Linked DNA regions of Kitasatospora sp. NBC_00315. The protein of the gene in region 1 interacts with the protein of each later gene in a pairwise test. Links are inferred from orthologs where the notes say so. Each region holds a gene or a part of one and is shown on either strand. Other genes may lie near its edges.

The links. The genes of interacting proteins can lie anywhere in the genome.
Region 2: the proteins of OG823_RS23340 (region 1) and ftsZ interact in binary tests that used the Escherichia coli proteins (3 or more experiments, as listed by UniProt). The link is inferred for Kitasatospora sp. NBC_00315 from one-to-one orthologs.

What each region holds. Positions count from the first base shown.
Region 1 is NZ_CP108025.1:5,610,268-5,613,365, reverse strand. Bases 119-3,059 are described here. They hold OG823_RS23340 (rod shape-determining protein), read right to left. Parts: upstream 2,132-3,059; coding sequence 1,106-2,131; downstream 119-1,105. Other genes in these bases: OG823_RS23330 (DUF4233 domain-containing protein), read right to left, coding at 3,006-3,059; ndk (nucleoside-diphosphate kinase), read right to left, coding at 2,427-2,840; mreC (rod shape-determining protein MreC), read right to left, coding at 119-979. In the rest of the region: rod shape-determining protein MreD, read right to left, coding at 1-49; more of mreC, read right to left, coding at 53-118; more of OG823_RS23330, read right to left, coding at 3,060-3,098. UniProt on the Escherichia coli protein: Forms membrane-associated dynamic filaments that are essential for cell shape determination. Acts by regulating cell wall synthesis and cell elongation, and thus cell shape.
Region 2 is NZ_CP108025.1:6,145,489-6,148,612, forward strand. What follows is about bases 158-3,124. They hold ftsZ (cell division protein FtsZ), read left to right. Parts: upstream 158-1,020; coding sequence 1,021-2,229; downstream 2,230-3,124. Other genes in these bases: OG823_RS25615 (cell division protein FtsQ/DivIB), read left to right, coding at 158-687; pgeF (peptidoglycan editing factor PgeF), read left to right, coding at 2,226-2,960; OG823_RS25630 (YggS family pyridoxal phosphate-dependent enzyme), read left to right, coding at 2,957-3,124. Outside these bases: more of OG823_RS25615, read left to right, coding at 1-157. UniProt on the Escherichia coli protein: Essential cell division protein that forms a contractile ring structure (Z ring) at the future cell division site. The regulation of the ring assembly controls the timing and the location of cell division.

The sequences.
Region 1 (3,098 bases):
GGCCGAGCAGGACCAGCACGGCGGAGACCGGGATCCGGATGAGTCGCATGGGTCAGTTCCCCCCTGTGGGACTGGCGGGCGGTACGGCGGGGGCCTGGGCGGCGGGTGCCTGGGCCGCGGTCGCGGGCGGCAGGACGGCGTCCCGGGGGTCGGTCCGCGGCGGCACCACCACCACGCCGATCAGGTCGAGCCGGGTGAACTGCACGTACGGCTCGACCATGATCGTCTTGGTGAGCTGACCCGGAGTCGCCTCGACCTCCACCACCTTGCCCACCGGCACGCCGGGGACGAACGGCCGGCCGCTCTGCGACCCGAAGGTCACCAGCCGGTCCCCGGCCTTGACCTGGGCCTTGCCGTTGAGCAGCTCGACCCGCATCGGGCCGGTGCCCTGGCCGGAGGCGAAGCCGATCTCGCCGCTGCCCTCCAGCCGGGCGCCCGCGCTGAAGCCGGGGTCGGAGGCGAGCAGCACCGTGGAGGTGGTGGGCGCGACCGTGGTGACCCGGCCGACCAGACCCTGGCCGTTGATGACCGTCATGTCGCGGGTCAGACCGTCGTCGCTGCCGGCGTCGATGGTGATGGTCCAGGAGAAGCCCTGGGCCGCTCCGATCGCGATCACCTGGGCGGCCTTGACGGTGTAACCGCCGGCGCCCGCGGTACGGAGCATGTCGTCCAGCTGCTTGGTGCGGCCGGCGGCGGCGTCGGAGGACGCGAGCTTCTGGCGCAGCTCGGTGTTGTCCCGGTTCAGCTGGTCGATGCGGCCGCTGTGGGTGGCCGCGTCCCGGAACGAGCGGACGGTGTCCGCGACCGGGTCGACCGCCGACGCCGCGCCCCGCTCGACCGGCCCGAGGACACCGGCGGCGGCCCGGCGGGCGCCGCCGAGCGGCGAACTCTCGCCGCCCTTGATGTCCACGGTGATCAGGGCGAAGGCGACGGCCACCAGCAGGATGAGCAACAAGCGGCTCTCTCGTGTGTCCCTCACGGTGCTGGAGCTGCCCCTTCGTCCGAGTCCTGTGCCGGGCCCCCACCGGGCTGTGGGCGGGGTGAGGGCCCTTCCGTGTGAAGGACGGTCCGTCCGAAGGACCGTCCGCGTACCTGTCGCGGCGGCTCAGCGCCGCGGCTGGGCGTCCAGCACCTGCTGGAGCGCCTCGAACTCCTCGACGCACTTGCCGGAGCCGAGTGCGACCGAGTCCAGCGGGTTCTCGGCGATGTGGATGGGCATGCCGGTCTCCCGGCGCAGCCGCTCGTCCAGCCCGCGCAGCAGCGCACCACCGCCGGTCAGCACGATGCCACGGTCCATCACGTCGCCGGCGAGCTCCGGCGGGCACTGGTCGAGGGTGGTCTTGACGGCGTCGATGATCGAGTTCACCGGCTCGTCGATGGCCTCGCGCACCTCGGCCGCGGAGATCACCACGGTCTTGGGCAGGCCGCTGACCAGGTCCCGACCGCGGATCTCGGCGTGCTCGTCCTTCTCGCCCTCCAGCGCGAAGGCCGATCCGATGCTCATCTTGATCTGCTCGGCGCTGCGCTCACCGAGCAGGAGCGAGTACTCCTTCTTGATGTGCTGCACGATCGCGTTGTCCAGCTCGTCGCCGGCCACCCGGATCGACTGGGCCGTGACGATCCCGCCGAGCGAGATCACCGCGACCTCGGTCGTACCGCCGCCGATGTCGACCACCATGTTGCCGGTGGCCTCGTGGACGGGCAGGCCCGCACCGATCGCGGCGGCCATCGGCTCCTCGATGATGTGCACCTGGCGCGCGCCGGCCTGCGAGCTGGCCTCGATCACGGCGCGGCGCTCCACCCCCGTGATGCCGGAGGGCACGCAGACCACGACCCGCGGACGGGCCAGGTAGCGGCGGCGGTGGATCTTGAGGATGAAGTAGCGGAGCATCCGCTCGGTGATCTCGAAGTCGGCGATCACGCCGTCCTTGAGCGGGCGGATCGCGACGATGTTGCCGGGGGTGCGGCCGATCATCTTCTTGGCCTCGGAACCGACCGCGAGGATCCCGCCGGTGTTCGTGTTGACCGCGACCACGGAGGGCTCGTTGAGGACGATCCCCTTGCCCCTGACGTACACCAGCGTGTTGGCAGTGCCGAGGTCGATCGCCATGTCACGGCCGATGAACGACAGGTTGTTGGCCATGGGGTGTGGTGTGCCTTCCCGGGCTCGGAGTCAATGGCGGGGAGTGGGCCGATCGCGCACGCCCGTGACAGGGCGGACACCAGCTGAGCAGCCGTACCGGGCCCATGAGTTGTGTCCATCGTAGCCACGCCGGTCACGGTGGACGCGGACGGACGGAATACCACCCATTGTCCGGGGTGTGATCGCTTCTACGAGGATTGGGACGCCGTGTCGGAGTCCTGAGTTCCGTATTTGACGATAAGAATGCCCCGACCGGATCAGTCCGGCCGGCCGGGGCGGGCGGTCACGCGTGGGCCGGGAAGAAGATCTTGATCTCGCGCTCGGCGGAGGCGTCCGAGTCCGAGGCGTGGATCAGGTTCTCACGGGTGATGGTGGCGAAGTCACCGCGGATGGTGCCGGGACCGGCCTGCAGCGGGTCGGTCGCGCCGGCCAGCGCGCGGATGCCGGGGACGACGTTCTCGCCCTCGACGATCAGCGCGATCGACGGGCCGGAGGTCATGAAGTCGAGCAGCGGCTCGTAGAACGGGCGCCCGACGTGCTCCTCGTAGTGCTGCTCCAGCGTCGCCCGGTCGAAGGTGCACAGCTCGACGGCGGCGAGGCGCCAGCCGGCCTTGCGCTCGATCCGGCTGATGATCTCGCCGGCCAGGCCTCGCTTGACGGCGTCGGGCTTGAGCAGGACGAGAGTGCGCTGGGACACGGTGCGGCTCCTGGGGAATCGGTTCGGCATGGTGTATGCGGCTAACCCGAAGGTTACCTTGCGTGAGCGGCCCAGCTCATCGGGCCGTCCCCGCGAGCGCGGGGCCGACCCGGACCGGCGGGGCGCCGCCGATTCCCGGAGCGCCGCCGGTGGCGGGGTGCGGCGTCAGGCTACTACTGCCGGGGCCGGGCCCTGCGCCGCCCGGGCGGCCTTGATCTCGTCGATCCTGCGGCCGTAGTGCACCGAGCACCACCAGAG
Region 2 (3,124 bases), 540 kb from region 1 along the record:
ACGGTGCTGGGCGTGCTGATCGCCGCTGTCCTGGGCGCGCTGTCCTGGCTGGTCTTCTTCTCCTCGGTGCTCGACGTGCGCAGCGTCTCGGTGCAGGGCGTGCGGGACGACCGGCTGACGGCCGACCAGGTCCGCCAGGTGCTGGGGAACCTGGGGGACGGGCCGCTCGCGCGGGTCGACCTCGCGGACGCCAGGCGCCGGGTGGAGTCGATCCCGCGGGTGGCCTCGGCCGAGGTCTGGCGCGGCTGGCCGCACACCCTCCAGGTCAAGGTGGTGCAGCGCAAGCCCGTCGCCGCCGTCAAGGGTGACGACGGGCAGTTCACCCAGATGGATGCGGGCGGGGTGAGTTTCGCCACCGAGGCGACCGCCCCCGCGGGTGTGCCGGTGGTCGAGCTGCAACTCAGTCAGCAGGCGAACGACGCGATCGGCGTGATCACCCGCCAACAGCTGGTCCAGGGGGCGGTGGCGGTGGCGGCGGGCCTGCCGCCGGCCGTCGCCGAGCGGGCCGGTGCGGTCACCGTGCACTCGTACGACGACATCCGGCTCCAGCTCGGCGGGGGCACGACGGTGCGCTGGGGGAGTCCGGAACGGACCGATCGGAAAGCCAAGGTGCTGACCGCGCTGCTGAATCGGAAGGCCACGAACTATGACGTGAGCGTGCCGGAGGCGCCGGCGGTGTCGGGATGATCCGGTAGGTTCTCTCTACGGCCGTTTGTCGGTCACCCCGGTTTCCCAGGCCGGTTGATGATCACATAGGCTCAAAAGAAAAAAGGGAAGCTCGGCGTGTTCGTTGAACACGGGCTCGCCGCGACCTAGTGTCCTGTGTCACCAGGCTGTGTCCTACGGTGATGTGACAGAGGCACAGCAGTAACCCTAAAGGTCAAGTTTAGGGTTCGGGTCGGCGGTCGGCATTTCGGACATTCAGTCAGGAACCAGGCTCCCCACCCATCGACATCCGTCGGAACGGCGCGCACCCGGGCGCCGGGCCGACCCGGAAATTCGAGGCGAGAGGCCTTCGACGTGGCAGCACCGCAGAACTACCTCGCAGTCATCAAGGTCGTCGGCATCGGCGGCGGTGGTGTCAACGCCATCAACCGGATGATCGAGGTCGGTCTCAAGGGCGTCGAGTTCATCGCGATCAACACCGATGCGCAGGCCCTCCTGATGAGCGACGCCGACGTCAAGCTCGATGTGGGCCGTGAACTCACCCGGGGCCTCGGCGCCGGCGCGAACCCCGAGGTCGGCCGCAAGGCCGCAGAGGACCACCGCGAGGAGATCGAGGAGGTCCTCAAGGGGGCCGACATGGTCTTCGTGACCGCCGGCGAGGGCGGCGGCACCGGCACCGGCGGCGCGCCCGTCGTGGCCAACATCGCCCGCTCGCTCGGCGCCCTGACCATCGGCGTCGTGACCCGCCCCTTCACCTTCGAGGGCCGCCGTCGCGCCAACCAGGCCGAGGACGGTATCGCCGGCCTGCGCGAAGAGGTCGACACCCTCATCGTCATCCCCAACGACCGGCTGCTGTCCATCTCGGACCGCCAGGTCAGCGTGCTGGACGCGTTCCGCTCCGCCGACCAGGTGCTGCTCTCCGGCGTCCAGGGCATCACGGACCTGATCACCACCCCCGGCCTGATCAACCTCGACTTCGCCGACGTCAAGTCGGTCATGTCCGAGGCGGGCTCGGCGCTCATGGGCATCGGCTCCGCCCGCGGGGAGGACCGCGCCAAGGCGGCCGCCATCATGGCGATCTCCTCGCCGCTGCTGGAGGCCTCCATCGACGGCGCGCGCGGCGTCCTGCTCTCCATCTCCGGCGGCTCGGACCTCGGACTGTTCGAGATCAACGAGTCGGCCCAGCTGGTCAGCGAGGCCGCCCACCCCGAGGCCAACATCATCTTCGGCGCGGTCATCGACGACGCGCTCGGCGACGAGGTCCGGGTCACCGTCATCGCGGCCGGGTTCGACGGCGGCCAGCCGCCGGCGATCGTCCGCGACCCGGTGGTCAAGTCGACCCCGGCCGCCTCGCCCGCCGCCCCCGAGCGCCCGGCCACCCGGCCCTCGTACGGGAGCATCGGCTCGGTGACCTCGCGCTCGGAGGGCGAGTCCGGATCCCGGCACTCCGACGGCCCGTCCACCACGACCGCCTCGCCGGTTCCCCCGCAGGTGCAGCCGGCCCGGCAGCCCTACGTGGAGAGTCCCGCCGAGGAACTCGACGTGCCCGACTTCTTGAAGTGAGGCAGCTCGACGCGCGAAACGGTGCTCACTTCGCCTTCACCGACCGGTGGGGCGGGGTGAGCATTTCGCCGTACGGGGAGCTGAACCTCGGCGGCGCGGTGGGCGACGACCCGCTCGCCGTCCGGGAGAACCGGCGGATCGCGGCCCGTTCGCTGGGCCTGGATCCGGCGGACGTGGTCTGGATGAACCAGGTGCACGGCGCGGACGTGGCGGTGGTGACCGAGCGGCAGCCGCAGGGCGGCGCCCCGACGGTGGACGCGATCGTCACCGACCGGCCGCTGGCGCTGGCGGTGCTGACCGCCGACTGCACGCCCGTACTGCTGGCGGACCCGGCGGCCGGTGTGGTCGGCGCGGCCCATGCCGGGCGGCCCGGGCTGGCGGCGGGTGTCGTCCCGGCGGTGGTGCGGGCGATGGTCGATCTCGGCGCCCGGCCGGAGCGGATCACCGCGGCCACCGGCCCGGCGGTCTGCGGCCGGTGCTACGAGGTTCCGGCCGCACTGCGCGCCGAGGTGGCCGCCCTGGTGCCCGCCGCCCACGGCGAGACCTCCTGGGGGACGCCGGCCCTGGACATCGCGGCCGGGGTCGAGGAGCAGTTGACCGGTGCGGGAGTCACCGAGTTGGTGCGATCATCTGTCTGCACCCTGGAATCCGCCGATCACTTCTCCTATCGCCGCGAGCAGCGCACCGGCCGGCTCGCGAGCTACGTCTGGTTGGGCTCTGAACTCTCATGACGAATGACATCTACGGTCCGTTCCCCGGCGGGCCCGCCTTCCTGGACGCCCTGACGGACGGTCAGCGGGCTCGCTCTGAGGAGCTCGGGGCCAACCTCGACGCGGTCGAGCGCCGGATCGCCGCGGCCTGCGACGCCGCCGGCCGGGCCCGGGGCGAGGTCCGG